3 regions of the Paenibacillus sp. B-A-8 genome follow, and region 3 is predicted to be linked to each of the others. Evidence: riboswitches for the same ligand, from Rfam matches in the RefSeq annotation. Region 3 holds a riboswitch; each other region holds the start of a gene.
The links. A riboswitch is a leader RNA that binds a small molecule or an ion and turns the genes downstream of it on or off. The one in region 3 is predicted to bind cyclic di-GMP.

Region 1: linked by a shared signal. The riboswitch ahead of ACN6MV_RS05015 (glycosyl hydrolase) and the one ahead of ACN6MV_RS10795 (DUF6612 family protein) in region 3 are both predicted to bind cyclic di-GMP.
Region 2: linked by a shared signal. The riboswitch ahead of ACN6MV_RS03180 (transglutaminase-like domain-containing protein) and the one ahead of ACN6MV_RS10795 (DUF6612 family protein) in region 3 are both predicted to bind cyclic di-GMP.

Annotation. Positions count from the first base shown of each region.
Region 1 is NZ_CP183882.1:1,123,005-1,133,856, forward strand. It holds gene ACN6MV_RS05005 (UDP-glucose dehydrogenase family protein) at 1-532, shown strand, start outside; gene ACN6MV_RS05010 (sugar phosphate nucleotidyltransferase) at 1,254-2,627, shown strand; cyclic di-GMP riboswitch class I at 2,764-2,843, shown strand; gene ACN6MV_RS05015 (glycosyl hydrolase) at 2,856-4,400, shown strand; gene ACN6MV_RS05020 (glycosyl hydrolase) at 4,554-6,065, shown strand; gene ACN6MV_RS05025 (discoidin domain-containing protein) at 6,117-8,822, shown strand; gene ACN6MV_RS05030 (GNAT family N-acetyltransferase) at 8,922-9,989, opposite strand; gene ACN6MV_RS05035 (potassium/proton antiporter) at 10,183-10,852, shown strand, end outside.
Region 2 is NZ_CP183882.1:696,104-706,955, forward strand. It holds gene ACN6MV_RS03155 (glycosyltransferase 87 family protein) at 1-210, shown strand, start outside; gene ACN6MV_RS03160 (phospholipid carrier-dependent glycosyltransferase) at 200-1,978, shown strand; gene ACN6MV_RS03165 (glycosyltransferase family 2 protein) at 2,078-3,058, shown strand; gene ACN6MV_RS03170 (GtrA family protein) at 3,048-3,452, shown strand; gene ACN6MV_RS03175 (class D sortase) at 3,487-4,137, shown strand; cyclic di-GMP riboswitch class I at 4,262-4,342, shown strand; cyclic di-GMP riboswitch class I at 4,451-4,531, shown strand; gene ACN6MV_RS03180 (transglutaminase-like domain-containing protein) at 4,545-5,354, shown strand; rRNA gene ACN6MV_RS03185 (16S ribosomal RNA) at 5,726-7,283, shown strand; rRNA gene ACN6MV_RS03190 (23S ribosomal RNA) at 7,543-10,471, shown strand; rRNA gene rrf (5S ribosomal RNA) at 10,600-10,716, shown strand.
Region 3 is NZ_CP183882.1:2,511,684-2,522,535, reverse strand. It holds gene ACN6MV_RS10840 (sporulation protein YjcZ) at 72-167, shown strand; gene ACN6MV_RS10835 (class I SAM-dependent methyltransferase) at 238-828, opposite strand; gene ACN6MV_RS10830 (VOC family protein) at 844-1,590, opposite strand; gene ACN6MV_RS10825 (ketopantoate reductase family protein) at 1,869-2,810, opposite strand; gene ACN6MV_RS10820 (TetR/AcrR family transcriptional regulator) at 2,973-3,542, shown strand; gene ACN6MV_RS10815 (ABC transporter ATP-binding protein) at 3,533-4,531, opposite strand; gene ACN6MV_RS10810 (ABC transporter permease) at 4,554-5,336, opposite strand; gene ACN6MV_RS10805 (ABC transporter permease) at 5,333-6,154, opposite strand; gene ACN6MV_RS10800 (serine hydrolase domain-containing protein) at 6,205-7,377, opposite strand; gene ACN6MV_RS10795 (DUF6612 family protein) at 7,675-8,523, opposite strand; cyclic di-GMP riboswitch class I at 8,643-8,734, opposite strand; gene ACN6MV_RS10790 (copper amine oxidase N-terminal domain-containing protein) at 8,852-10,075, opposite strand; gene ACN6MV_RS10785 (hypothetical protein) at 10,195-10,668, opposite strand.

The DNA.
Region 1 (10,852 bases), 1.4 Mb from region 3:
GGGCAACGTCGATTACGAATTCAAATTATTGAAATCTGTAGTCGAAGTGAACAAAGGACAACGGTTTATGATCATCTCCAAGCTGCATGAATCACTTGGCAGTCTGCGCGGTTCGACGATTGGGATCTGGGGGCTTGCTTTCAAGCCTAACACTGATGATGTCCGCGAAGCTCCCGCCAGAGAGATTGTAGAGGCGCTGGTGGCTGAAGGGGCTACGGTTAAACTGTATGATCCAATCGCAGCTACAAATTTTAGGCAGCAATATGATCATCCGCAGCTTCGTTGGTGCAATCTGCCAGAGGAAGCGGCTGAGGGCAGCGATGCCGTATGCCTGCTTACCGATTGGAGCCTACTCAAGGACATTGATCTGCATCAGCTGGCGAAAAGCATGCGTAATGGGGTGCTGATCGATGGACGCAATGTGTATTCCAAGGAGCAAATCGAGGGTACCGGCCTCGTTTATCATTCTGTCGGCCGCCCGCAGATGGGTGGATTGAGCGGTTATTCTGCTAGTGTGGCTGGAGCGGTTTAATCTATATATATTGAACTTGAGATTTTTGTGTTAAGTGTCAGTCGCAACTGCGGTGAATGTTTGGACTTCCAGCCGCTGTTGTCTGCAGATTTCCTGATTCTAACCGCTAATAGCTGTAGAAATCCGGAAAAGCTTATGCTTACGAAGTGAGCTTTCCTACGGAAAGCTTTTAGGCGGACGCTATCGCTCTTACAGTTCCAAAATTCCCCTCCGTCACTCCATTCCCTTATCTTAAGTTTCTAAGCAATTTATAAAGTTAGGTACTCTGATTGTTTATCGCAGTAGCAGATAACCTTGTTGTTGTAGTAGTACTTGCGTTGGCTGCTGCCTCCATAGGAGCAGAAGCCAATCTTTAGAAAAACGTGCTTGCTTCCGGCTGGCACAGCTCGGTGCAGCACGGATTAGAATTAAGAAGCAGTTGGTTAGGTAAAGAACGGAAAGGGAATTTGGAACTGTAGAAACGGAGTGTTCGCCCGAAAGATTTCCGTAGGAAAGCTAGCTTCGAAAGCATATGCTATCCTCGGATTTCTACCGCTGGCGGCGGTTCAAATCAGGAAATCTGAGGATAACAGCGATCGGAAGTCCAAAATCCCTTGGAGTGGTTCATACCTAATAAATTTTTTTAAAATGCATCCGCTCGAACTAAGGCTAAGCGGAAGCTATACGTTTTGATAACAATTCAATTATGCTCGATTTCCATATATTAAGGAGGGTTCATTCTATGAAAATGGTACTTCTATCAGGCGGTTCAGGTAAACGGTTATGGCCGTTGTCCAACGACTCACGTTCAAAGCAATTTCTAAAGGTACTTGAAAGCCCTCAAGGTGAACCAGAATCCATGGTACAACGTGTCTGGAGACAGCTGGAGGAAGCGGGAATGGCAGAATCATCTTATCTGGCCACCGGCCGCGGCCAAGTAGAAATGATACAAAGCCAACTGGGAAGTCATGTGCCGATTATCGTTGAACCGGAGCGTCGGGATACTTTTCCGGCTATCGCCTTAACAGCTACCTATCTTTATTCGGTTGCAGGTGTTTCTCCAGCGGAGACGGTAGCGATTTTGCCTGTTGACCCTTATGTAGAAGCATCCTTTTTCGATACCATAGCTATGCTTGAAGGGACTATGCTAGAAAGTGGAGCAAATCTGGCTCTAATGGGTGTTATTCCTGAACACGCCTCAGAGAAATACGGATATATCATTCCTACCACCGAAGAGGCGGGGGAGAACGGTTTTATGAAGGTGAGTCACTTTCAAGAGAAGCCAGACCGCATACAAGCAGAACAGCTTATCGAGCAAAATGCATTGTGGAATTGCGGAGTATTTGCCTTCCGTCTAGGGTACTTGTTAGATATTTTGCAGCGTAAAGGGTTGCCTTTAGGATATGAAGAATTGCAGAAGCAATATAAGCTATTGTCTTCCATCAGCTTTGATTATGAAGTGGTGGAGAAAGAAGAACATATTGTGGTACAGCCGTATGATGGATTCTGGAAGGATCTTGGAACGTGGAATACGCTAACAGAGGAAATGAGCAGCAAGCATGTAGGCAAGGGTTTTGTGACGGCGGATTCTGAGGGGACTTGCTTGATTAATGAGCTGGATATTCCAATTACGGTAATTGGTGCGAAGGATCTGATCATCGCGGCTAGCCCGGATGGGATTCTAGTTACCCATAAAGCCGAGAGTCCACGGATTAAAGAAGTGCTGAAGACCTTTGAACAGAGACCGATGTACGAGGAACGCCGCTGGGGCCATTACAAAGTTATTGATTATGTGAAATATGACGAGGGCAATGAAGTGCTGACTAAACGGATTTTTATATCCGAGGGGAATAATATCAGCTATCAGTTACATCGCAAACGTAGTGAAATTTGGACAATCGTCAGCGGCGAAGCAAGTATTGTGCTGAATGAGAAAAAACATAATGTGAAGGCTGGGGACGTGGTACGTATACCGGAAGGAACGAAGCACGCAATCCTTGCTTTGACGGATGTTGAGTTTATAGAGGTACAGACGGGTTCTGAATTAGTAGAAGAAGATAATATTCGTATTACTTTAGACTGGAATGATATAGAACTACAACAATTCATTTCATAGGTCTAACCTATCTATTTAACCAATTCGGAATTTCTTAAAACAGGTAAATTGACTCAATTATCAAAAAAAGTCATAAAAACACTAAATATATCATTAATTGTCGTCGATACTTACGGTAAGAGAGATTATTTCTCTTAAATTGAAAAGGCAAACCTATCGAAAGGTAGGGACGCAAAGCTATAGGGCCTTCGAAAGAGTGGCAGCCTGGCTACCGAAAGGGAGATTATTTTGAAAGCTTACCGTACGTATCGATTGTTTGGTGCATTTCTGTCACTCGTCCTGTTTCTGACTGCACTTCCGCTTACTGTTGGAATTTCGCCGTCTGTTGTCATAGCTGCTTCAAATTCTGGAACGCCAGTTACCCCAGGAGCCTCACCTGAAGCCGTAAAGCTGCTTAACTATTTTTACTCAATCTCAGGAAAAGGAATCCTTGCTGGCCAACATGACTATTTAGAAAGTCCAGATGAAATTAACAATATGCTGAAGGGAACCAGCGGACAGTATGCAGCTCTTCACGGTTATGAAATGGGTGCGATCAGTGGCCAGTCTGAAGGAACGATGTCCTGGCAGCGTAAAAATGTGGTAAACAGCGCCATCAACTGGAATAAAGCGGGCGGAATCGTAGCTATGACTTTTCATGCTAACCTGCCGGGCACCTCTTATGACTGGGATAATGTTAAAAAAACGCTTAGCCAAAGTGAATTCGATAGTTACGTTACACCGGGTACCAAGCAATATAACAGTCTGATTGCTGAACTTGATAAGGTGGCAGTATCTCTAAAAAGCTTGCGAGATGCGAACGTCCCGGTACTTTGGAGACCCTATCATGAAATGAACGGGAACTGGTTCTGGTGGGGGAAGAAAAATAACTTTTCTAAACTTTGGAATATTATGTATGACCGTTTTGTTAACGTTCATAAATTAAATAATTTGCTATGGGTATGGAGTCCGAATGCTCCCAATGTTTGGTCAGATCCGTATGCGTTAACTTATCCAGGAGCTGATAAAGTAGATATCCTGGCAGCAGACATATACGAAAATGATTACCAGCAAAAATACTATGATAGCTTGTTGAGTCTAGCCGCGGGCAAACCGATTGCGATCGGGGAAAATGGTGAAATGCCTAATCTGGAGAAGCTTCAACAATCACAAAGTAAATGGACTTATATGATGAGCTGGGGAAAAATGCTTTATGAGAATAACAGTGCAGATACAATCAAAACTTTTATGAATAGCAGCTATACCCTGACTAGAGATAAATTAAATAATAGCTTGGTACCCACACCTAGCGCCGCACCGGCACCTCCCGAAGAAGAGGGAGAGGCAGCAATTCCTCTCGCGAAGGGGCTTGCAGGAGAGTATTACAACAACATGCAGCTATCGGGAGCAGCAGCTCTTATTAGAACCGATGCAATAATCGATTTCAATTGGCGGCAAGGATCGCCGGATGCCGCCCTTGGGATTGATCGTTTCTCCATACGTTGGAGCGGTAAAGTTAAGCCCTTATATGATGAACAATATACATTTTACACTACATCAGATGATGGCATCCGTGTCTGGGTGAATGGGGAATCTGTGATTGATAGTTGGACGAAGCAAAGTGGCACTGAGCGTAAGGGCAATATTACGCTGAAGGCTGGTCAGCTATATGATATCAAGGTGGAGTATTACGAAAATGAAGGCGATGCGAGAGTCCGCTTGATGTGGGAAAGTGCTAGTCAAGTTAAAGAGACAGTTCCAGCAAGTGCGCTTTTTCTTCCGGATGTCTCCTGATTGATGAAAATTAAAGGTCGATCCTTAGTAGCTCTGCGTTATTGCAGAGCTACTAAGCTATAGTCCTCATTAGGTCAGAAGACGATTGTCCGATAACAGGTATGTTTATTTATTACCTGTGGAGGCAGTACAGCTACCGAAAGGAGGATTTATTTGCGTAAATATTATAAGCAAAACAGATTGTTGTTTACTATATTACCGGTGTTTATTATTTTTTCCTTGCTGCCTTGGGGAGAGGTTAAGAGTCTTCCGAAGGCTATGAGTGTTTCTTCCTCTCTTCCCCCGGCTATACCAAGCAATCCATCAGCTTCTGAAGAAGCCAAGCAACTGTTGAGTAATTTGGTGAATCTACGTGGCAAAGGTATCCTGTCTGGTCAGCATGATTATCTAGAAAGTCCAGATGAACTGGTTCATAAGCTGAAGAATACTTCGGGACAAAATGCCGTTCTACATGGTTATGAATTAGGGGCGATTAATAATCAATCCAAAAGGACAATCGCCGAACAGCGGCAAGCAGTAATTGACAGTGCAATGGAGTGGAATCAGACGGGTGGCATTGTAGCCATGACATTCCATCAGAGTTTGCCAGGAACTTCTCCAGAATGGTCCAATGTAAACAGAAGTCTCAGTCAAGAGAAGTTTAATGCTTATGTTACGCCTGGGACGGCTCAGTATAAGAGTCTAATCTCTGATCTAGATGAGATCGCTGGATATTTAGAACAGCTGCGTGATGCTGGGGTTCCAGTCTTATGGCGACCTTACCATGAAATGAATGGCGGTTGGTTTTGGTGGGGGAAAAAGGACAATTTTTCAGCGCTTTGGAATATTGTCTATGATCGTTTTGTAAACACACACAAACTGAATAATCTACTGTGGGTGTGGAATCCAAACGCGCCGAATGAATGGGCAGATTCTTATGCCGCCTATTATCCCAGTGCAGATAAAGTCGATGTTCTGGCTGCGGATATCTACAATAATGATTATAAGCAGTCCTACTATGAGGACCTGCTCACACTTGCTGAAGATAAACCTATCGGAATCGGGGAAAGTGGGCAGCTGCCGAACCCGGATGTATTAACCAACAAACAAAATAAATGGGTTTATATGATGACCTGGGGCAAATTGCTGACAGAAAATAATACGCCACAGTCCATCAAAAGCTTCATGAATAACTCGTTTATAGTATCGAGAGAGGATTATGTTCTCACAACAGAAGTCCCTTCGATAGCACCGGTAACCCCAACGGGTTTAACTGGAGAATACTATAACAATACTGATTTAGAGGGAGAACCGGTGCTTATCCGCAATGACCGTAAGATTGATTTTAATTGGCATGGTGGGTCACCTGCATCAGAGATAAATGAAGATCACTTTTCTGTACGCTGGAAAGGGAAACTCAAACCCAAATTCAGTGAAAAATATATGATTTCGGCATCCTCTGATGATGGAGTCCGTGTCTGGATTGACGGAAAGCTGATTATCGACAATTGGAAAAATCAAAGTTCAACCCTTCATAAAGGTAGTATCCCGCTCACAGCAGGAACGCTTTATGATATCCAAATTGAATATTATGAGAATGAAGGGGATGCCAATCTTCGCTTGCTATGGGAGAGTTCCAGCCAGAAGCAGCAGGTGATTCCACAAGGGGCATTGTACCTTCCTTAATCTAATGAAATGATAGGGCAAGACATTCCGAAAGAAAGAGAGGACCTATGGATGGGAATAACGAGGAGAATATCTAATAGAAAAAATAAGATATCAGCAAACAAACCATTACTGTTATTACTAAAATTCGCCGCATTAACCGTCTTGTTTCTGTTGTCTGTCTCAGTTTTCGGAACGAATAGAACGAATGATTATAAGGTAGGTGCCAATATACCGAGACTGTCTACAGGAAGTGATCTTGCAGCAGAAATACCGGATGGTACTGTGATCTGGAATCTGGGACAACATGATGGCTCAGCAGCTGAATTTGCTGCGAGTGGCACTTCCGGCAGCAAGAAGGAATTTAATGTTACTTCTTCAGTGCTCAAATCATCGGCTTTTCAGAGCTTGCCTGCAGGCTTGAATGGAAAGACCCAGCCGGAATTAACGATCACATATCAGCTAAATAAGATCCCGGAGAACGGGGTCTTATTTAGCGTAGGTATTCTAGACGCTTATAAATCTGTGCCGCAAATGAGTGTGTTTTCCAATCATCAATTGTCGGGGATCATTCAAATTGCGGGCGTTGCTGGCACAGAAAGTAAATATAGCTTTCAAAAGACCTATGAATTATATATCCCCAAGGAGCAATTAAAGATAGGATCAAACGAATTGAAGCTGCAAACGGTTCGCTGTTTATATTGCAGTGACAAAGAAGACGAATATTCCTGGTGGACATGGGATAATCTCCGTTTAGAGTCTCTTAACGCTCCAATTTCCGAGCCTATTCATGGCAGCTACACACTGACCGGAACAGTAGTGAATAATAAGCAGTTTTATTTTGATGAAGGTGCAGTTACGCACTTGCCTTATGTTATCAAATGGCTAGGTATGGCTTATAGCGGTAATGTGATGCGTACCAGCTGTGCTAGTGATGTCGGGAGATCCTGCTCGAATATGATGGAATATTACAAGGTATTGCAGGGTTACAACATGCAGGCGGTTGCTCTGTATTTGCATACTGGTGATATTAAGCTTAAGACAGATGGATCGTTGCCTGCTGATGCGGAGAAAAAGCTGACAGATTATTTTGAACAATATAGCCCCTATTTTCAATACTATGAGGTAGATAATGAGCCAGGGCTATTCAATCGTTCTAAGGCAGTAAATTTGGCGATTGCGGACTGGCTAAATAAAAAGGGCAAGCAAATCGCGCCCCATTTACAAACTGTTGCTCCAGGATGGGCGTATTGGCCGGGCTACAGTGAGGACTCCTGCGGTAATCAGAAGGGAACTGAGAAGGCATGTGGAGATCCGGATGGATGGGAACGTGATCCAGAGCAGCGTATGGAGCTGGAGAAGGTTACGGATTTGACCAATGGACACTCGTACGGCGACTCTTATATTTTTAGTAACGGGGGAAGCTTTACAGAGAATTTGAAGACTTTCGCTGGCGCAGACAATGGACTCGGCAAAAAAATGCTGACCACTGAATTTGGTACCTCGGACAGTCATGTGGACGCCTATCAATACGGGGCAACGGAGCGGACAGCCGCGGTATTCGATCGGATCATGCGTGCACATATCGGTTATGCGGATATGTTTGTGCAGCATGCTGCTTTTTTTAAGGATTTCAGTTTATTCAAATACGGGTTTAATTTAGAAGAACATGATCCGGCGACCACAGAGATTTATTATACAAAAGAAAATGAGGATTCACGTGTCAGCATCATGAGAAGGCTTAGTCTTGCTTATGCTACGCATGGAGCTCCATTAACTTATCAAGTTGCAAATAAAGATGTGTTAGCCGATAAGTTGGTTTATGTTCGGGCCGTGGATACTTCCACGTTGAAGCCTCTTGCGGGAAGCGGAGCGACCTCGAATAAGGTACTGGTTAATTTCGTTAACTTTGAGTCTACTCCGCAGACCGTGAGTGTAAATGTGACTATGCCGAAAAACGTTATATATGAAGGGGAACGTTTTGGAAACGGGGATACGTATGAAAAAGCAAGAAGTTATGTAACAGGGAAAAAGGCTACTCCCACGTTAACCTTTACGGAGAAACTTGCTCCGGGAGAGGCTGTACAGTATATTTTGCAGCCTTCCTCTGAAGTAAAACCGTCGGCGCCTAAGGGATTCAAAGCCGCGGCAACAAAAGGTTTATCTGTGAAATTAAATTGGCTGGAGGCACCGGGAGCAAGCTACGAGCTGCTTCGTGCTGAAGGTAGCGGTGGGGAAATGAAGGTGGCAGCTACTGATGTGAAGCTTACAGAATATACGGATCATAATTTACGTGAAGGGACGTTATATACCTACGCGGTAAGGGTATCTGGCTCCAATTTACTGTCCGATAAAGTTCAGATTACAGCCACCGGACTGGTTCCTCTGGATCGTACGAAATGGAAGGTAACCTCAAATGTGAATACGGCAGCCTCAGCTCCGAGTCTTGCCATCGATGGGGATCGGCGCACGCGCTGGGATACGGGGAAACATCAGGTTTCCGGAGAGTATTTTCAGATTGATCTGGGTGAAGCACATGAAATTGAAAGAATAGATTTGGATAGCACGCTTTCACCTTTTGATTATCCAAGAGACTATGTAGTCTATATTTCTGACGATGCTCAGAACTGGAACAAACTTACCTCTGGAAAAGGCACGAAAGAGCTTACTAAAATATCCTTCTCTAAAGTGAAGACGAGGTATATCAAGATTGTACAGAACGGAGCTGGCGGGAATTATTGGTCCATTCAAGAGCTTCAGGTGTATTCCAGAGAATAAGGCTACCATTTGAATTTATGTAATCATTTATAGCGCATACTAAATAACCTCTGCGAGACAATTCTCTCGCAGAGGTTATTTTTATGCTTTAAGTTGCTTCTAAATAAAATGGAGACCTGACATATAAGGTAAGGGAATTGCCTCTGACTCCCCCGAGGGATCAGAGGTGTGAAGCGGACTCGCTGGATCAAAGAGCAGCGATATCAGCTCCTTGTCGTCCTGGACGGACGACAAGTCGTGACCCTTGCGGCAGCCTTCGGTCTGCCGCAAAAGCGCTGGCCGGTCTGCGATGCAGACCGTCCCGCTGTTCGCGCCGGCGCTTAAGGAGGCGCCGGCCTTACGCAGGAGCGCGAGCAAGCCGCGCTCCTGCCACGGCACTGGCACCTGCAGCGCGCCTACGCCGCCGCACAGTGCCGCCTTAGCCAGCAGCGCCGCTACCGCGCTCGGCTGGCCGGCCCATTCCACCGCCGTCGCCGTGCTCGGTGCGGGCACATCTGCCGCCGCTGGCACAGCCACCGCGGCGAACCCCTCGATGCTGCCGTCCCGAACGGCTACTAGTGTGCGCTGGGTTAAGCCCAGCACACCCGCGTAAGCCTCGGTCCCCAGCAGCAGCGCCAGCTCACCCGGACTATACACATGTCCGGTTTCGCGTTCATTCAGCAGCCGGTTGACGGCGAAGAAGTCGCCCGGCTGCATCGGCCGCAGGGTCCATTCTTCCCCTGCTGCGGCTGCAAGTGCCTGAGCCGAGCCTTCGTTCAGCTCGGCAAATTGCGTACCTCCGAACGGTACGCATCCTGCTCGGGTGTACAGTGAGCGATCACCCGAGACAAAAATCAGCGATGCGCCCGCTTCCGCAGCATGGGCCTGGCATTTCTCTAGTAGCTGACCGGCTAGTCCTTGTCCACGAAATGCAGGGGCGGTGCAGACTGCACCTATGGAAAATACATTCAGAATAGCATCACCAGTTTTGATCGTAGAGGGTACGAGTCCCATGAAAGCTGCAACCGTTCCGTCCTCGGTAATAGCCGCATACGAATGACTGAGTCCCGGGCGGAAAATAAGTGGAAACAGTTCTTTCATTGAAATGGCACCCGGTTCACGAAAGATGGAATCTGCAAGCAGAGCTGCTTGATCCAGCTCCGCAGGTTTAATTAATCTCAATTGCATAACATTCAGCCTCCTATATGTACACACGATGGGGAGAAAGCATTTACATAAAGTATAAGGCCAGGGGAATGAAATCTCCAATCTTGTTTATATTATTCAATGTCTCAAAAGGATATGGATAAGGGTAATAAAGTACATAAATAAGGAAGCTTCTTATATTTTAAGCTAGAAGTGAAAGGGAAGTGAATAATCGGTGTCCCAACTTGCAGATAATATTATATTATTACTGGCTGCGCTCCTGCTTGTAGGCGTATTTTCCACCAAGTTCTCCACTAAATTTGGAATGCCGGCTTTAGTACTGTTCCTTGCTGCGGGTATGGTGCTGAGCCAATTTATTTTTTTTAACAATGCTTCCTTAACACAAATGGCCGGGATCTTCGCACTGGTTGTCATTCTATTCGAGGGGGGGATGCAGACGAATATTAAGGATATTAAGCCTGTTATTCGTCCAGCATTATCCTTATCAACGGTAGGCGTAATAATGACGACAGTCATCGTAGGGGTATTCGCCAAGCTAATTCTCGATGTGTCATGGGCAGAAAGCTTTCTGTTTGGAGCGATCGTTGGATCGACAGATGCGGCTGCAGTCTTCTCGGTTCTTGGCGGTAAGAACATTGATAAACGTTTGACCTCTACGCTAGAAGCGGAATCAGGAAGTAACGATCCAATGGCGGTTTTCTTAACCGTATCGCTGATCGAATGGATACAGCATCCGGATATTGCGATATGGGGGCTTTTGTTGTCTTTTATATGGGAGATGGGAATTGGCTTAGTACTGGGTTTTGTGCTGGGTAAGATCGCAGTTTACTGCATCAATCGAATTAATCTGGATTCAACAGGTCTTTATCCGGTAATGGCTATTG
Region 2 (10,852 bases), 1.8 Mb from region 3:
GGTGCAGATGGAATCGTACTGGTCACGTCTATAGCTAACCTAACCTTACTTCTATACATGCTCTACATCGGTTACGATGTGTATGTTCGCGGGGGAGTACAACCTCTTCCAGCACCACCAACTCTTGAAGAAAAATACGAAGAAGATCTTAAAATCGTCAAGCAAATAAAACCGCAACAGAGAGGAGGGAGATTGAACGATGAAGTTTAAGCGTATAGATTGGATATGTATACTTGCTATTACTGCCGTTTACGCGGCGATTGCTTTATACAATCTTGGATCTACTAAATCTCCGGAAACATTGTGGGAGCCTGCTGCTAGCGGTGAAAGCTTCTATGTAGATCTAGGGCAGAGTAAACAATTAGAACGTGTGAATATATTCGGTGGCGTAGGTACCGGTAAGTTTAAGTTTGAGTTCAGTGAAACTCCTGATGTCTGGAGCAATCCTCTAGATGTAAATGAGGACGTTGGAAATGTCTTCATCTGGAAAAGCCAACCTCTGAACGTTGCAGCAAGATACGTGAAGTTTACCGTCACCTCTCCGGGCTTCACTTTAAATGAAATGGCCTTTTATGAGCAGGGGGGAGAAAGAGTCCCTCTTCCCATTGCCGGTGTAACACCGGATGCTAATGCAGTCGCTAAAAGAGGAGAGCCTGCCAATCTTTTTGATGAGCAGTCAATCATCCCAGAATATTCAAACTTTATGAACAGCACTTATTTTGACGAGATCTACCATGCACGGACAGCTTATGAATATACACATGGGATTGTGCCTTACGAAAACACGCATCCACCACTCGGCAAACTGTTGATCGCAGTAGGGATGGAATTGTTCGGAGTCAATCCATTCGGTTGGCGTATTATTGGAACATTGTTCGGGATTGCCATGCTGCCTCTCATTTATGTGATGGCACTGCGTCTGTTTAAAAAGAGTAAATACGCAGCACTTGCGGCAGGATTGTTCGCACTGGACTTCATGCATTTCACGCAAACAAGAATCTCTACGATCGATGTATACGGAGTATTCTTCATCATGCTGATGTTTTATTTCATGCAGCGGTATTACACTATGAATTTCTTCAGGCAACCTTTAAGAAAAACTTTGATTCCGTTATTCTGGTCAGGTTTATTCTTCGGAATTGGTGTCGCCTCCAAGTGGATTGTACTGTACGGAGGAGCCGGGCTGGCGATTATGCTAGCTATCTCTCTTTTCGAGCGTTACAGAGAATACCAAGCTTCGGGGAGGTTGCTCGCGGAAGGGAAGATCAAAGACAAGGAACTGTTAGGTACCTGTCGTGAAGCTGTAAATTCGTTCTGGAAGAATACCATCATTACTTTAGCTAGTTGTGTTGCGTTCTTTGTAATCATTCCGGTCATTATTTATAGTTTATCTTTTGTTCCGGGTTTATCTGCATCAGCAGAGGGCTTTACTATTAAAGGTTTGATTGATTCTCAAAAGAATATGTACAACTACCACAGTCAGCTTGTAGCTACACATCCTTTTGCATCCTCCTGGTGGCAATGGCCATTTATGAAGAGACCTGTCTGGTTCTTCAGTGGCAGTGAAGGATTGCCGGAAGGTCAGGTCAGCAGTATAGTGACTATGGGGAATCCGCTTATCTGGTGGACGGGTATTTTTGCAATGCTAGCAACGCTGTGGATTACGCTGAAACGCAAAGATAAAAACCTGTATATGATCTGGATCGCCTTTTTCTCACAATATGTTCCGTGGATGCTTGTCCCGAGAGAAACCTTTATCTACCATTATTTTGCTATGGTACCTTTTATGATTCTTGGTATTGTATATATAATGAAGTTACTAGATAGTAAATTTCCTGAGGCTCGTTACGTTCGTTATGCTTATGTGGCTGTTGCGTTACTGCTCTTTGTCGCGTTCTACCCAGTCCTATCAGGGATGCAGGTTAGCGGTGATTACGTGAAGAACATGCTGCGTTGGTTCCCTTCTTGGGTTTTCTAAGCTTTAAAAAAGAATCTATAACAATAAGTTTATGCTTACAGCGTTATTAGGAAGAATAGGAAGATGTAACGCTCCATAAAGCTTGTAGGAGGAATAAAGGTGAAAGCCAGATATAGTGTAATTGTACCCATGTTCAATGAGGAGCAAGTAATTAGCGTTACTTACGAACGTTTGAAAAAAGTAATGGACGAATGCGGCGATACTTATGAGCTAGTCTTCGTTAATGACGGAAGTCGTGATCGTTCGGCCCAGATGATTCGGGAGATCAGTGATCGAGATGAATGCGTCAAGCTAATTGACTTCTCGCGTAATTTCGGACATCAGGTAGCGATTACAGCTGGCATGGACTATGCTGAAGGTCAAGCGGTCGTTGTTATTGACGCTGACCTTCAAGATCCGCCTGAGGTCATTTTGCAAATGATCGAGAAGTGGAAAGAGGGCTATGATGTTGTGTATGCGAAGCGGCTGAAGCGCCGTGGGGAGACGATGTTCAAGAAGGTAACGGCGAAGCTGTTTTATCGGCTGCTCAGCAGCATGACAAGTGTGGACATTCCTACGGATACAGGCGATTTCCGTCTTATTGATCGTAAAGTATGTGATGTCTTACGGGGGCTCAAGGAAAAAAATCGGTATGTCAGAGGTTTGGTAAGCTGGGTCGGCTTTAAGCAGACGATGGTGGAGTATGAGCGGGAAGAGCGTTATGCAGGTGAAACCAAGTATCCGCTCAAGAAAATGATTCGTTTTGCGCTAGATGGTATCACTTCCTTTTCCCATAAACCACTTAAAATTGCTACGTATGTTGGATTTTTTCTATCCTTTTCTAGCTTTCTCTATTTATTCTTCGTCTTATTTCAAAGAATCTTCTTCACATCATGGACGGTTCCAGGTTGGGCTTCCATTGTAGGCGTCAATTTGCTCTTTAATGGTATCGTTCTGATGCTGTTAGGTGTAATTGGAGAATATATCGGACGGATTTATGACGAGTCTAAGGATAGACCGCTATATATTGTAAGTGAGACTAAAGGATATCCTAACGAGGAACAAGTGGATCGCCGGAAGGACTACAATAATGTCAGATAAGAACTTACGCGCTGCATTTATACAGTTTCTTAAATTTAATGCCGTAGGTTTGGTGAATACCCTAATTGATTTCGTAATCTTCACATTACTGAACTCACTTGGAATGGTATATGCGTTGGCACAGGTGATTTCTTATAGTGCAGGGACAGCGAACAGCTTTATTTTGAATAAAAAAGTTACCTTCAAGGATCACAATCGTGGCAGTAAAGAGGGCTTTGATAAGGCTCAGTTGCTGAAGTTTATCATACTGAATCTGGTAGTGCTCGGAATATCGCTGTTGCTAATGCATCTGTTGACTGACAAACTAGGCATTCAAGTGTTGATCTCTAAGGTATTAGTAACGTTTGTGACGGTGATCATTAACTTCTTCGGAAGTCGTAAATGGGTATTCTAAAGTGCAGTAGAACCAATCCACGGAGGTGAAAATCATGCGTAAATTCTCGTATGTGCTCATACTGGCTGGGATCCTTATCATGCTCTATCCAAAAGCTAACGAATGGTATAACGACTGGCAGCAGGAGAAGCTATTAGAAACGGCTGAACTGAGCACCATCGAAAGCACTCCACCACCTGATCTGAAGAGTAGATATGCCGAGGTCACTCAGCTACTAGCAGAGGAATCCGTTCTAGATGCACAGGCACAGCCTCAAGAAACAGAAAAGCCAGAACCGGAGATTGAAGTGGGCGGCAAAGTTATCGCATTAATAGAGATTGCTAAGATTGATCTGAAGCTGCCAGTATTAGAAGGAGCAACAAAAGCAAATATGAAGCATGCTGCGGCCCATATGAAAGAAACGGCCCCGCTTGGAGAAATCGGGAACGCCGCAATAGCTGCTCATAGAGCTAGAACTACGGGCAGATTGTTTAACAGATTGAATGAAGTTGTGGTTGGGGATGTAATCACGGTAAAAACGAGCGATCAGGTATATAATTACGAGGTTTATGATATTTCTGTTGTACTTCCCAGTGATGTGTCTGTTCTTGACGGGAATAACAAGGATAAGATTCTTACTCTAATTACGTGTGACCCACTAGTAGATCCTACACATCGTTTGATTGTTCATGCTAAGCTTACCTAATAGTTGATGAGAAATGACAAGAGAACTGAAATACAGAGAGATAACTATAAAATAATAGTAAAACTAGCAATTTTGTTCTTGTTTACGAGGATAAATATGGTAGTATAAGACTATAAAAGCTAAACACGATAAACGGCAAACCTATCGAAAGGTAGGGACGCAAAGCTAAAGGGCCTTCCCGTAAGGATGGCAGCCAGTTACCGAATGAAGAGGCTTTTTTTGTTTTTATAAAATATATAAGAATCTAAGATTCATATTTCTACTTGGACTGATTCTGTTAATTTGTCTAGCGAAATTAGAACAGATAGAGCTTATACGATAACGGCAAACCTATCGAAAGGTAGGGACGCAAAGCTAAAGGGCCTTCCCGAAAGGATGGCAGCCAGCTACCGAAAGGAGTTTTATCCGTGAAAAAGGTTTATTTTATGATGGTGGCGCTGTTCGTGCTGATTACTTCGGTTCCAGTAAGCACAGCTCAAGCTGCAAGCGCAGATTCAAACTGGTTGAATACATCCAAATTGGCTCAAGGTGTAATCGGTATTAACTACGATATTCCAAAAGATAAAAGAGTTAAGCTGATGATCACAAAAGATAACAGTAGCTATACATACAATTTATATGCTTCTGGACAAGCTGAGGACTTCCCTTTGCAACAAGGGAATGGGACTTATAAAGTTTCTGTTCTTGAGAATACAACGGGTAATAAATATAAGGCTCTCTATTCTGAAGTAGTAGATTTAACTATGAACGACTCAAATTCCGTATATTTGGGCTCCGTACAGAATGTGAAATGGAGTTCTTCTGATAAAGCAATCGTTAAGGCTAAAGAGCTTACAAAAGGTAAAACAACAGATGAAGAGAAAGTTAAAGCAATCTATAACTATGTAGTTGCTAATGTGCAATATGATTATTCTCTTGCTAATAATGTAACAACAGATTACATTCCGAACATTAACAACACTTTGAGTACTAAAAAGGGAATCTGCTATGACTATGCTTCTCTTTTTGCCGCAATGCTACGTAGTGTAGATGTGCCTGCTAAATTGGTGATGGGGAATACTAGCTACGTTACGCAATACCATGCATGGAATGAAGTATTGATGGATGGGAAATGGGTTACTATTGATACCACGGTAGATGCATCGGCAGCGAAGAGTAAGAAGAATACGGATTTTATTAAGGCTTCAAGTAAGTATACTGCAGCAAAATACTATTAATTTGAAACGCTAGAATCATAACTCTATTAAATAAACAACCAGCTTAATAATTAAGCTGGTTGTTTATTTTTCTATTAGGGGTTGCTTTTCTATGAGTAGATAGGTTATTATAGTTAAGCGTTGTTAGACAGCGTACAGGCAATGTTTGAGAGAGTTATATAAACGGCTTTCGAAAAATAAAGCTTGCATTACTGAGAACAACATGATATATTATAAGAGTTGCTGCTGAGACATTAAACGGCGCCAACGAGAACTTGATCTTTGAAAACTGAACAACGAGTGAGTAGGAAATCACGAAAGTGAAATCCAAAATTAGAGAATTAGTTTTCTCGTCAGATGTTTCAAAATGAGCATATCGCTCTTTTCAATACTAATTGGAGAGTTTGATCCTGGCTCAGGACGAACGCTGGCGGCGTGCCTAATACATGCAAGTCGAGCGGAGTTATTTTGAAAGCTTGCTTTCAAAATAACTTAGCGGCGGACGGGTGAGTAACACGTAGGCAACCTGCCCCTTAGACTGGGATAACTACCGGAAACGGTAGCTAATACCGGATAATTTCTTTTTTCTCCTGAAGAAAGAATGAAAGACGGAGCAATCTGTCACTGAGGGATGGGCCTGCGGCGCATTAGCTAGTTGGTGGGGTAACGGCCCACCAAGGCGACGATGCGTAGCCGACCTGAGAGGGTGAACGGCCACACTGGGACTGAGACACGGCCCAGACTCCTACGGGAGGCAGCAGTAGGGAATCTTCCGCAATGGACGAAAGTCTGACGGAGCAACGCCGCGTGAGTGATGAAGGTTTTCGGATCGTAAAGCTCTGTTGCCAGGGAAGAACGTCCGGTAGAGTAACTGCTATCGGAGTGACGGTACCTGAGAAGAAAGCCCCGGCTAACTACGTGCCAGCAGCCGCGGTAATACGTAGGGGGCAAGCGTTGTCCGGAATTATTGGGCGTAAAGCGCGCGCAGGCGGTCATTTAAGTCTGGTGTTTAAACCTTGGGCTCAACCTAAGGTCGCACTGGAAACTGGGTGACTTGAGTACAGAAGAGGAAAGTGGAATTCCACGTGTAGCGGTGAAATGCGTAGATATGTGGAGGAACACCAGTGGCGAAGGCGACTTTCTGGGCTGTAACTGACGCTGAGGCGCGAAAGCGTGGGGAGCAAACAGGATTAGATACCCTGGTAGTCCACGCCGTAAACGATGAGTGCTAGGTGTTAGGGGTTTCGATACCCTTGGTGCCGAAGTTAACACAGTAAGCACTCCGCCTGGGGAGTACGGTCGCAAGACTGAAACTCAAAGGAATTGACGGGGACCCGCACAAGCAGTGGAGTATGTGGTTTAATTCGAAGCAACGCGAAGAACCTTACCAGGTCTTGACATCCCTCTGAATCCACTAGAGATAGTGGCGGCCTTCGGGACAGAGGAGACAGGTGGTGCATGGTTGTCGTCAGCTCGTGTCGTGAGATGTTGGGTTAAGTCCCGCAACGAGCGCAACCCTTAACTTTAGTTGCCAGCAAGTAATGTTGGGCACTCTAGAGTGACTGCCGGTGACAAACCGGAGGAAGGTGGGGATGACGTCAAATCATCATGCCCCTTATGACCTGGGCTACACACGTACTACAATGGCCGGTACAACGGGAAGCGAAGCCGCGAGGTGGAGCCAATCCCATCAAAGCCGGTCTCAGTTCGGATTGCAGGCTGCAACTCGCCTGCATGAAGTCGGAATTGCTAGTAATCGCGGATCAGCATGCCGCGGTGAATACGTTCCCGGGTCTTGTACACACCGCCCGTCACACCACGAGAGTTTACAACACCCGAAGTCGGTGGGGTAACCCGCAAGGGAGCCAGCCGCCGAAGGTGGGGTAGATGATTGGGGTGAAGTCGTAACAAGGTAGCCGTATCGGAAGGTGCGGCTGGATCACCTCCTTTCTATGGAGAATCGTCTTCTGCAATGAAGACATTCAAATCGGAAGTTAAACTTCCACAATCTCAGGTTTAGGCCTGTTACTCACTCGTTGCTCAGTTTTGAGAGTTTAAGCTCTCAGTAAGACTTGATCCTTGAAAACTGGATACCGAAACGAATTTGCGTTTTAGAACATCTTTTAGCAACTTGTGTAAACAAGTAAATGTTATTAGTGAGATGATTCCAAGAGAGATATCGTATGATATTTTCCTTCGGAAAAATCATGGTTAAGCTAATAAGAGCACACGGAGGATGCCTAGGCGCCAGGAGCCGACGAAGGACGTGGCGAACAACGAAACTGCCTCGGGGAGCTGTAAGCAAGCTTTGATCCGGGGGTGTCCGAATGGGGAAACCCAGCTGTGGTAATTCGCAGTTACTCATACCTGAATACATAGGGTATGTAGAGGCAGACCAGGGGAACTGAAACATCTAAGTACCCTGAGGAAGAGAAAACAATAGTGATTCCGTCAGTAGCGGCGAGCGAACGCGGAACAGCCTAAACCTAAGAGCTTGCTCTTAGGGGTTGTGGGACGTCTCACATGGAGTTACAAAGGAATATGGTAGGTGAAGAGGTCTGGAAAGGCCCGCGATAGAGGTAAAAGCCCTGTAGCCTAAACTGTGTTCTCTCCGAGACGGATCCCGAGTAGTGCGGGGCACGTGAAACCCCGTATGAATCCAGCAGGACCATCTGCTAAGGCTAAATACTACCTGGCGACCGATAGTGAAACAGTACCGTGAGGGAAAGGTGAAAAGCACCCCGGAAGGGGAGTGAAATAGAACCTGAAACCGTGTGCTTACAAAAAGTCAGAGCCCTATTCATGGGTGATGGCGTGCCTTTTGTAGAATGAACCGGCGAGTTACGTTTAACATGCAAGGTTAAGTCGAGAAGACGGAGCCGCAGCGAAAGCGAGTCTGAATAGGGCGACTCAGTATGTGGACGTAGACCCGAAACCGTGTGATCTACCCCTGTCCAGGGTGAAGGTGCGGTAACACGCACTGGAGGCCCGAACCCACGCACGTTGAAAAGTGCGGGGATGAGGTGGGGGTAGCGGAGAAATTCCAATCGAACTCGGAGATAGCTGGTTCTCCCCGAAATAGCTTTAGGGCTAGCCTCGGTATAAGAGTAGTGGAGGTAGAGCACTGATTGGGTGCGGGGTCCGCAAGGATTACCAAGCTCAGTCAAACTCCGAATGCCATATACTTATTGCCGGGAGTCAGACAGTGAGTGCTAAGATCCATTGTCAAAAGGGAAACAGCCCAGACCATCAGCTAAGGTCCCCAAGTGTGTGTTAAGTGGGAAAGGATGTGGAGTTGCACAGACAACCAGGATGTTGGCTTAGAAGCAGCCACCATTGAAAGAGTGCGTAATAGCTCACTGGTCGAGTGACTCTGCGCCGAAAATGTAACGGGGCTAAACACACCACCGAAGCTATGGCTAGATACGTATGTATCTGGGGTAGGGGAGCGTTGTATGTGGGTTGAAGGTGTACCGTAAGGAGCGCTGGACAGCATACAAGTGAGAATGCCGGTATGAGTAACGAAAAGATCAGTGAGAATCTGATCCGCCGAAAGCCCAAGGTTTCCTGAGGAAGGCTCGTCCGCTCAGGGTAAGTCGGGACCTAAGGCGAGGCCGAAAGGCGTAGTCGAAGGACAACAGTTTGAAATTACTGTACCACCGTAATCCGCTATGAGCGATGGGGTGACGCAGGAGGGTAGTGACGCGGACTGATGGATATGTCCGTCTAAGCAGTGAGGCTGATGTGTAGGCAAATCCGCACATCATTAAGGCTGGGCTGTAATGGGGAGCGAAAATTGTAGTAGCGAAGGTCATGATCTCACACTGCCAAGAAAAGCCTCTAGCCAGGAGAAGGTGCCCGTACCGCAAACCGACACAGGTAGGCGAGAAGAGAATTCTAAGGCGCGCGGAAGAACTCTCGTTAAGGAACTCGGCAAAATGACCCCGTAACTTCGGGAGAAGGGGTGCCCCGGTAGTGTGAATAGCACGAGGGGGCCGCAGTGAAAAGGCCCAAGCGACTGTTTAGCAAAAACACAGGTCTGTGCGAAGCCGCAAGGCGAAGTATACGGGCTGACGCCTGCCCGGTGCTGGAAGGTTAAGGGGAGTGGTTAGGGGTAACCCGAAGCTATGAACCGAAGCCCCAGTAAACGGCGGCCGTAACTATAACGGTCCTAAGGTAGCGAAATTCCTTGTCAGGTAAATTCTGACCCGCACGAATGGCGTAACGACTTGGGCGCTGTCTCAACGAGAGATCCGGTGAAATTTTAATACCTGTGAAGATGCAGGTTACCCGCGACAAGACGGAAAGACCCCATGGAGCTTTACTGCAGCTTGATATTGAATTTGGGTACGATCTGTACAGGATAGGTGGGAGCCGTAGAAATCGGAGCGCAAGCTTCGGTGGAGGCGCCGTTGGGATACCACCCTGATCGTATCTAGGTTCTAACCTAGTGCCCTAATCGGGTACGGGGACCGTGTCAGGCGGGCAGTTTGACTGGGGCGGTCGCCTCCTAAAGAGTAACGGAGGCGTTCCAAGGTTCCCTCAGAATGGTTGGAAATCATTCGAAGAGTGCAAAGGCATAAGGGAGCTTGACTGCGAGACCTACAAGTCGAGCAGGGACGAAAGTCGGACTTAGTGATCCGGTGGTACCGCATGGAAGGGCCATCGCTCAACGGATAAAAGCTACCCTGGGGATAACAGGCTTATCTCCCCCAAGAGTCCACATCGACGGGGAGGTTTGGCACCTCGATGTCGGCTCATCGCATCCTGGGGCTGAAGTAGGTCCCAAGGGTTGGGCTGTTCGCCCATTAAAGCGGTACGCGAGCTGGGTTCAGAACGTCGTGAGACAGTTCGGTCCCTATCTGTCGTGGGCGCAGGAAATTTGAGAGGAGCTGTCCTTAGTACGAGAGGACCGGGATGGACGTACCGCTGGTGCACCAGTTGTTCCGCCAGGAGCATGGCTGGGTAGCTACGTACGGACGGGATAAGCGCTGAAAGCATCTAAGCGTGAAGCCCCCCTCAAGATGAGATTTCCCAATTAGTAAGACCCCTTGAAGACGACGAGGTAGATAGGTTGGAGGTGGAAGTGCAGTAATGCATGGAGCTGACCAATACTAATCGGTCGAGGGCTTATCCTATACTTAAAACGCAAATTCAATTCGGATTCAGTTTTCAGGCATCAAGCCTGTAACACGCTTAGAAATTTATTCTCACTTCTGGTGATGAAGAAAATTTCACGCGGCAGCGTCTGTTTCACAGACGCATGTTTGGTGGCGATAGCGGAGGGGTTCCACGCGTACCCATCCCGAACACGACCGTTAAGCCCTCCAGCGCCGATGGTACTTGGACCGAAGGGTCCTGGGAGAGTAGGACGTTGCCAAGCACACGAAGCCATTGTTGATTTATCAACAATGGCTTTTTTGTTCCCTTTATCGCTTAATTTAAATAATGTGGATAAGTCATGGGTAAATAACGAAAAAATAAAAGTTACTAACATGTGGATGAAATAATAAAATATA
Region 3 (10,852 bases):
TCATTATCTCAGAAAGCTGCGACATCCGCCGCAGCAATGGGAATAAGACATACGTTAAGGAGGAATATATCATGGGTGAATTTCATGGAGGAGCCTTCACTTCAACTGGTGCGATCTTGGTACTCTTTATCTTGCTCGTAATCATTTCCCGTTCATTGTTCGTTTAATACCAATCCGGCTAAATAGACGGTGAAATTAAAGCGGCTGTGTCGTCCTTTTTGGGGCGGTGCGGCCGCTTTATTTCTTTCCAACATAACATTTCCATCTGCTGTTCTCGTGAATATTTACCGTTTGAAAGCCAGCTTTCCGAAATAAATGATCTATCTCTTCGTTCTTTGTGTATTGTTTCATGTGATAATTAATTTTATAGACCTCAGAAATAATGACAAACGTTCCGCCTGCCTTCAGCACCCTATACACTTCACTTATATCATGTTCAAGATCAGGCCAGAAATAATGCGTCTGAATAGCCGTGATCGTCCCAAAAAAAATTTCGTTAAACGGTAGCGCCGATACGTCTCCCTGACTGATCTTCACCCTACCTGCGGCAACAGCCTTGTTGTTTTTTTGAATGGATGTCTCCACAGCTTGCTGGGAATAATCTACGCCGTAGATTTCCTGATGCTTATGTTGTTTTACAAGCGTATGTATAGTTTGACCACCACCACAACCTATGTCCAAAATAGGGGCATTGTTCATCATTTCTATTTTTGAGAGCCCCCACGCTGTTATGCTGGTATGTGCCTGGTTCATGATTTTGATCATAATATTCCCCACGAATCCTCTCGGGTTCTTGGCTTGATCGATCAGCGTATTCAATAATCCCATATTTTTAATCTCCTATTAACGATTTCGAATCAATAAATTGCCGACTTCTAATTCCTTTTTGGAGTACTCGTCATTTCTGCAATCGAGCAGCACTTCAACTCTGTAAGTCTCAGCGTCCACACAACAGATCCTCTGGGAGCCTAAAGAAATAGTAATCATTCCATCTTGAACAACAACGTCAGTGAATATGTCTTTAAGCAATTTTTTATCCTTTTGAGTCCATGCTCCAAATATATTTACTTGTGAGATACCTTGAATATTTTGGTCTCTACTGTTTGGAACCATATATTGCTGCATAAAAGCTAGGCTTTTCTCGTCATTCATTTGTTGTAAAAAGAATTGAAAAGGCACTCCTTCAAATTTCGGTATGTATGAATTTTTCCATGGCATCGTTCTAGTTAACAGATTAAAAAACCAACGGAACCGCAAAGGTTCTGGTGTTGAAGCTTCAATATTTCGACTTGAAAGCTCCTTATATACAGCATCTATATCTTCTACATCCAAGGCAAAGCCTATAAGACCCCGATGTCCACCCAGATAATCCTCCGTCCAACTTTTCAGCCAACCTCCACCATCCTTTTTCTTAATTCGAACCCATTCAAAATATTCATTTCCGATCCATATATTTGATACTTTAAACCCCCTTGTACCCTTTCCCCACTTCGGCTCATATGGAAGACCAAGCGTTTGGACTGCCTTAACAAACGTTTGGTCTTCGTGTACATTACGATCCACATTTACAACTAGATGATCAATTTTCACTCATGCACCACCTTATTAATTTGCCATACCAGCAGCCTGATCACTTGATATATGTTCCGTAAGATTTTCAGTTGTAACTACCCACTTAGCTACGTGATATTCTATTTTATGAATACTAGTATATGAAGTCGTTTATATAGCCATCGATCGTATCCCTCCCCAAAAAGATTGTTATACACATTTCAAGAAAACATCCTTTTAATCCTCCATTTTTGCTAAATAATCCTATTCGGCAATAAAAAAAGCTACCGATTGATCGGAAGCCTTTTTAGCTGAACCTAGTGATTGTTTGCATTAAACTTCATCATCGCTTGTTGCTGAAGTTGATCCCAATGGGGTGTCGCAATGTTTGCTTGCTGCTTCAAACTATCGAATGAATCAAACAAAGCTGCTATTTCGCTGAAAGAACCGTCTACTAATTTCATGAACGGTAATTTATGAATTATTTTCAGACCATAATACACACCCTGTTTGTGTTTTCGAACAAAGTTAACTTGACCTGCTGGAGTGATAGTATACCCTAGTTTCTCCATAATTTGAAATCCCTCATCCATTACTGAGATGGCTTGTTTTAACAGCTTCTCATCTTTAGACACCTTTTTCAAATCCCCGTCGTGAAGATAACTAAGAGAGTTCAAAGCCACTATAGGCACGATATGACTTTTAAGCCAAGCATTCATATCCTCATGATAAGTTAGCTTATACTTTACATTTTTAAAGGTATTTTCCAGTACAGGCTTGATTGGAATCTCACCATCTAGACTGCCAAGTACCATTTGCCCTCCAGCCCTTATGTTGATGACCCGACCGCTCGCCTCACGAATGCCTCCACTAAGCTGAAACCCGAAGAGTATATTTTTTCTCATACTGCTCATATCCTGAAGATCCTTTTTCATGCCATGGGCATCGCCGTTATTCCCCACAAGAATTATATTCTGACTCTGATTCTTAGCTAGAATAGGTAATACAGCTGGAAAATCATTGTATTTCATAACAACAAAAATAAGATCATAGCGATCATCCGGTCGAAGCTCTGAGATGACTTTCACAGCATCTACAGTGTTTTTGTATTGAAAATAATGGCGAAGAACAAGTCCGTCTTTCGTCAACTGCTCCGCACGCTTCCCTCTGGCAAGCACTGTGACATCGTTCCCCCCACGCACTAGAACATGCGCAAGGTAGCTGCCTAAAACTCCCGCTCCAAAAACTAATACTCTCATGTTTAACTCCTCTATCCCTTTTTAGACATTTGTTGAATTTCGATCAACTGTTCGATAAAATCAGATTATCACATCTCCGGTAGGGTTCAATCGTTAGTTTGATCGGTTTTGTTGATTTTTCAACAGAAACCAATACATTGTTTAATAAAAGGGAGTATTACCATGGATAGAAGAATTAAAAAAAACCAAACAGCCATCATGAATGCATTAATTCAACTGATGGCTGAAAAAGATTTTGAGAAAATAACGATCAACGAAATCGCAGAGCGTGCTGATGTAAACCGCGGAACAGTTTATTCCCATTATGCGGATAAATACGATCTGATGGATAAATGCCTGGAGGCTCAGCTCCAACAACTAATTGAAAGTTGCTCCGCAGTGGAGGATGTAACCGAACCCAATCCCTCTAAAACGTCATTACTCCGCACGCTGGAACAATTGGAGGAGAATGCTCTCTTTTATAAGACTTTATTAAGAAATAAAGCTCTGGTCTCCTTTAGAAACCAATTACAAGAAATGATAAATGAGCAGATCAAGGTACAATTTTTAGAAAACAATTTTAATCTAGATGAGCTGAGTAAAGATATATCTGTGCAATTCTTAAGTTCGGCGACTGTCGGAGTGATTGAATGGTGGTTTACCCATAGTAATCCTTGTTCTGCAAAAGAGATCACTGAAAAGTTATGGTCCATGCTCGATCTAAATCTGCAGATGATCCGTTCTCAAGCTTGAATATGTTCTCCCATATCCATCTCATAAATGGAGCTGATAATCTTTTCAATAGGAATCTCCTTAATGGAAATATCAAGGATCTCTACCTTTTCGCTAAGAATATGTAGAAACTCGCCCATTTTACATTGCCCGGTATCGATCATTAATTCCACTTCGTAATCCGATATTCTTTCCGATAGCAGAGTCCCGGGCAGATCAATCTCACCAATAGTTGTGGCAGCAGAAAGCCTGACTACCTTTTTCGCACCCAGATGAAGTCGAAGTTCAGAGAACTTATCGTCATATACTTTTTTACCTTGATGAATAATAAGTACTCTTTGAACCAAACGTTCCACATCTTCCAAGTCATGTGTCGTTAGAATAAATGTGGTGCCTTCCTGATTCATTTGCTTAATGAATTCTCTGATTCTTTGTTTAGCTATAACATCCAGCCCGATCGTCGGCTCATCCAAAAAAACCACTGGCGGAGAATGAAGCATTGCCATAATAAACTCGCATTTCATTCGTTCTCCCAGTGAAAGGGTGCGCGTGGGCTTAGTGATAATATCGCCGATCTCAAACATGTTAACAAATCGATCTAGTCTTGTACGAAAGTCGTTTGTAGGAATATCATAAATTTCCTTGTTCATATAAAAGCTATCCAAAGGGGGAATGTCCCATATTAATTGCGATTTCTGTCCAAATAAGACCCCGATTTGTTTAACATATTGATTTTTCTGCTTATGAGGGTTGTATCCTAGAACATTTATTTCTCCCGATGTAGGGTAGAGAACGCCTGTCAGCATTTTAATAGTCGTAGATTTCCCCGCACCATTTGGACCCAAAATGCCAATGATCTCTCCTTTTCCAACACTGAACGAAAGATCTTCTACAGAGGTGATAATCGATTTTTCACGGTGAAACAGACTTTTAAATACGCTTTTAGCATCTTGTCCACGGTGATACGTTTCATATTGCTTATTTAAATTCTTGACGGTAATAATGTCCAATGTAATTCTCCTTCATACAAATTCATCCTCCGGCACTTTTGTAACTACGAAGCATGTACGTATAGAGCCAAATTCCGAAGGCAGCAAATAACACACAAGGGATAATCGCTATAAAAAAATAGGCTTCCCATCGTCCAATCAGAGTAGATGCTGGAAAGTAAGCAATCATGGAAACCGGAAAAAGAAAAGAACTTACGGCTACGACTGCTTTAGGGAAAATCGTCCCTGGATAACGCCCAAAAGACTTAATGCTCTCAAACATCTCCGGCAAGCGGGAATTCGCTACCCATTTGAAGGAAATTGCTGCCACAATAAGCGCCACGCCGAACATAACAAGCAGCCCTGCGCCAAACAACAACAGGAACAATAACCAAGAGCCGATGGTCATCCCATCGATTCCGCTAAGTGCGTATACGAACATGACTACTCCTCCACCTAAAAGCCCGATACTTTCGAACTCAAAAGATCTGGCCAACAGCAGAAAAAGGCTCGAGGTTGGTTTAATTAATACCACTTCCAAAGTCCCTTCTACTACATGAGACATTGTATTCCACATAATTCCGTTAAAAAAAATCCCGGCACAAGCCGTAGACAAAATGAAAACAGATTGAATTAACAGCGCCTCTTTAAAGGTCCATCCTTCAAATGAAGCATTCGAATTATAAATGAATACCGTTACTAGAGGAAACAACACATTCCCTATAAGCATGATAAGACTATTAAGAATAAAATTAACACGATAAGTGATAGCAGAAGCTATATTCGCCTTCATACAAGTTTTGTATATTAAAAACATACGTTTCATGCGCCCACCCCCGTAAAATGCTTAAGCGACACCGCATACAACACCCGGCAGACTATTCCGGCAATCATAACGGCTATAAGCTGCAGCAACAAAACTTGAGGAATAGGTAAGGTTATATCAGCTAAAGTATAGCTACCTGTATAGACCATTGCAGGAAGAAAGGTCGTATACTGAAACGGTAAGAAAAAGGACGCCATTTGTAAGGATTTTGGAAAAAAGACTAATGGAATCAGCGATCCTGAGAATATCCCCTCGCAAAGACTAAAAAAGTTACGAATACTAGAGGACTGCACCATCCAAAAGGCGACCATTCCAATACTATAATGGATAAAAAAATTCATCATAAAAGCCATTGCTATCGAAAGAATTGCATAAAGTAAATTTGCAGGCAAAACATCAATATGAAAAACAAAAAAGAAAATCATAAAGCAGGGTATAAATTCAAATAGAAGTCCAAGTACCCTATGCCCCGCCTTCTGAGACAACGCATAGAACATATGATTCATCGGTCTTAAAGAGAACGTAATGAACTTCCCCGTGCGGATGAGCATTTGTAAATTCCAATCGGCAAAATCCATGGTCAAATAGTTAATCAGCATCGTGGCACAAAAATAAGAGAGCATATGGGAAAGTGACATTCCGTTAATAGAAGATTCCCCACTATAAACAGCGCTCCATATATAATACTGCACCAAAAAATACACAGGACCTACAAAAATAGAAACCATCGAATGCGTCCTGTACGCACTCCATTCCTTATAAGTAACAAAAGCAACCGCTCTCATAAGGCGAAAGCGGTGCTTTATCAGCTCAAACATAAGTCACATCCTGCCTATCTGTAGATATTTCATAAAAAATAGCAAACTTCTTATTCGAGTCCGGACCAGATCACATTATGTGTGCCAAAAACGCCTCTACCATCCCATATCCCTTTATGCCAAGGGAGATACCAAGCGGCAACCATCTTTTCTATAGGGTCAATGAACAAGGCACATGCTCCTGCCCCTTCGTGAAAATAAGTGCCTTCAGAGTAAGAAGTACTTACATTAAATCGAAGGTCCGGCCCAAGTCCGTACGGACGATCCGATCCTCCATCTCCCCATGCGTAGTTTGGAATTTTCTCAGTATTGAACCGCTTGGTCATTCTTTGAACAGCCATACGACTTAAGATATGACCACCTTCGTATTCCCCTTGGTTAAGCAACATGATTCCGAACTTTTGTATATCAGTAACTGTTGAATATAAACCCCCACCAGTTCCGGGAAGCTTGATTTCTTCTTCAGACCTTTGTTCCTCATCCGTAAATTCCCCGTTTTGCAGCTTCTGAAGATATTCCTTGGCCCCTTCCGAACGAATGGCGATCCTACTCGCTTTCTCTGGCGGTATAACAAAGAAGGTATCTTTCATGCCTAACGGATTTACAATGTTGTCCATTATGTATTCTTCTGCAAAAACACCCGTTATTTTCTCGATAATTGCACCCAAGATCACATATCCGAACGATGAATACATCCATTGCGTCCCTACTGGAAAATGAAGCCCATAGGAAAGCCCAGCTTGGATCCAGTTTTCTTTTCCAACCTCAGATTCATAAATATACCACCAAGCACTTTTATAGTAAGTATCACTAATAGTGCCATGATCAGGTGCAATGCCGGAGGTATGAGTCAGTAAATGGGCAATTGTAATCGGCTTAAAAGGATCCGCATCAAACTCCGGTAGAATAGAACTAACAGGCTGCCCCATAAAAATCTTACCATTATCCGCAAGCTGCCAGATCGCCGTCGCCGTAAACAGCTTTGTAATTGAAGCAATGCGGAAAATTGTATCCGTTTTCATTTCTTGGGTGCTGTCTTCTTCGTAACTGAAACGTCCCCCGGCACCATTAGCAAATATTTTCCCATAACGACTTAGAGAATAAATATAACCATCAGCTACTTTCTTATCACAGAGATCCCCATAAAAATGATTAAGTGCCTCTAAGCGATCCTCCCTGTAATTCACTTCGTGCAGCTTACTAAGCTCTGTGGATGATAACATTGTTCACACTCCCCTAATATTAAATAAAAACACAATAAATTCTCATAAATGTAAATATACACCTAACTCATAATACCTTGTCAATGTAATAGTTACAACATGATATTTCACGTACTTATAAATTAATTCAGTTTATTAATTACATAAATAGCATGCGCTAAAACCCTAATAAATGGAAGGTCAATTATATATTTAACTATTTTTTACTGATCTCACTTCCGGTAGCCACTGTCAAGAATCGAGCAAAAAGCGCTGCTCTATTGAACAGCGCTTTTTACTCGATATGAAATGCCTTTATTATTCTAGTTCGGCCGGCTTTACAATGGCTGTACCTTTGTTATTCTTGGAATATTTAGCTTCAATTTTCGTGGTGTATGTATCTTTTTCTCCGTCACTGGTCAGCACATAACTCAGATCGACTGTCAGCTTTTCCGTTTGCCAGGTCTTAGTATTGACGAACAATTTCCAAGTTACGCTTTTCGGTTGAACGGTCTCACCATCCCAGAGATTCTCCTGGTCATACAGTGCGATTATTCCCTTAGCTGCTGTCGGATCAGTTATCGTGAACTGTAGGACCGTCTGTGCGCCAACATTGTTGACTTTCATCGATTTTTTATAACTTTTGACCGAATCAAGCATGGAAACAGGATCATATTGACCTTTCGAGTAAAAAGCATTCCACTCCACCTTCTCCAGTCCAAGCCAATACTGTGCATTGGGATCGATGGGCTCCCCGTCATCGTCGTAACCCTCGTCTTCAGATTCATCGATAAGCTCACTTCCGTCTACAAGATAGTAATACTCCTTGTCATTGGCATACAGGCTGTAAGATGTTTTTAAAAGACTGCTATCGACGGTGCCTGCTGCGGCAAAATTCGGCAGACGGTTGATATCCAGCTTCAGTGTGTTGGTGTTGCTGATACGCACCCCTCCGCTTTGAATATCCTGTTTTTTGGTCACATCTAAGTGGAAATTCTTTAGTGCTTTGGAGGCTGCCGTTACTTTGCTGATCATTTGATCCGCAGTGACTGCTGCTGTCGTAGCTGCAGACACAACTTGAGGATTAGACATCCATCCGATCGTTCCGGACAGCAATAAAGCACCCGCTGCCAACCCTGTACCTATTGTTTTAAAAAAACTCTTCATGTACTTCCCCTTTCGGCCCCTTGCGATAATGTAACACCGTATAGGTCGGAATAATAAAAACAGCTCGAAATAGACTACACGTCCTTCAGAACTATCCTTTATGATTCATAAGACATCCCTATGGCGGCCTGGCGATCATTTCCTTCTGTAGAAAGGCTTTAGACCCATGGCTTTGTGTCATCATCTTTCGATGATTTTACCTTTAACGCGGACATTCAATTAGTTTAAATTAGATTAAAGGACGTTTGTCCCTTTGCCAATTTTAGCATGGTCATATTTACCTGTAAACGACTTATCTTCCATTTATCTTTACAATAAAGGTAATAGATTAATTTTTATTCAAATTGCTGTTTTCTCTTTCATCAAAGTACTGGTCTAGGCTGGTGTCAGTATTATAAGTCCAATGACCCTTAACATATTTCAAGTAAATAAGAGCTTCGTATTTATCATTGTCTACCCCTTCATTGTATGTAACATCGCTCCAATCGAGTTTCCCATGGACGACAGCTTCCTTTTCTCCTAGGTAAACGACTCGTTCGTCGGTTAGCAAGTACCTCGATTCAGAATTGGCAAAGTGCCCCTTCATCATACTTTCCCATGTCACCGAACTGAACACAACAGCATTCCATTCTTTAATAATCGAGGGGTCTGTATATTGGGTAGTAAGATCAAGATTTTCGGAGTTATACGCATTGTAATAGGTTCTTAGATCTGCCAATACGGCATTCTGCTCGGTTTGATGATTCTCCATAATAACCGCAGCTTTCTTATCAATATCCGCAGGAAGCTCCATACGATTAAAAATCAAGCTATCATTCGCGATCTTCCACTGTCCTCGTTCATATCGAATATCGAAAAGATACACAGCTTCTCGCTTCAATTCTTCTGTGTTCTTAATGTAAGTTACTTGAAGATTCGCTTCACTAGCAGAAGTGTATTCAATCCGATCTATTGTCACTTTGAAGTCTTTAACTGCGATTTCACTGATTGGTTGATTAGCTTCATAATCATATTCTAGATTCATATAACCTAATTTAAGATTATCAGATGTTAATAAACGGGGACTAAACGTTTCGTAGTATTTCGTAAGTAGTTCTTGAATAGCAGCTTCCTGACCCTCTCCGTACGGTTTCAAGCTCACAGATAGCTTAGATTGATCATAACTAACCGAATATTTCGCTAAGTTACTAACCAAACGAAGAGGAAGATACACTTGTCCATTAAGGACAGGAATCTCTTTATCCAAATAATAAGTCACTCCGTCGTAGTAAATGATAGCCTCACCAGCCCAGAATTCGATTTTGGCACCTCTTATGACCCCTGAGATTTTACGAGTATCAGGATCAAATGATACCTTATAACCCATGGCGGAGAAAAATTGGCGATACGGCACGTACATAACACCAGACTTTAAGATCGGATGAACGCCAGCAACCTTTACATTATTCACAAACAACTGAATAGATTTGTCAGCAGACGCTGTCCCTATAACAAGCGGTGTAGTCATTATCAAGCAAAAGCTCAATAAAAGAACCGCAAACTTTCTAACCATTTAACACATCCTATTCTCAATAATGGCGTAATTTGTTCTACCTGTTTAATTCAACTTCTTCTATATTTCCGTCCCATTCCATGATGACTTTTTTATGAAGGGAAGTGTTTCTATAAATACTATTGAACCTGATTAGCTAAGTCTACTAGATCGGAATCATCCAGTTTGTAATCACCTAACAGATCAAGATTTCCGTTGATATAATAAACAAAGCGGGCCAAGAAACCATCTTTGCTCTCCCACCAAATAGATTGACTGGTCTCATCCTCATCGTAATAAGCCTGTTTTCCGTTTTTTAGTGTATAAGGTTGTTTACCTTGTTCAGATACTTTCTCTGGATCATTTATAACCTTACTTAGAATCAACCTAATTTCCTGTGTGGTCTGCTTGTTTTTATAATGAAAGATATATTGTTGGAGTATATATGGATTATCAAGTTCTATCTTCGTACGAACTTCATTCACTTCAAATGGAAATCTAAACGGCTCAGCGAAATCATAATTCATCGATAGAACCCTATCTTGATTACTACCGCTGCATCCACTTATTAAAATAATCAATATTAATAAAACATAAGAAAAAACACTCTTCATCTCTTCCCTCCTTCGTATTACATAATAAGTAAAAGGCAGCAAATTATTCGGGTACACATACCATCAATTCACCTAAGGATACATCAACCAAATATTGGAATTAACATCTATTATATCAAACAAGTATAGAGATTAAAGGAGAATATGAAACTAGCAAACCAAAGAGTACTAGAATGAATTACCT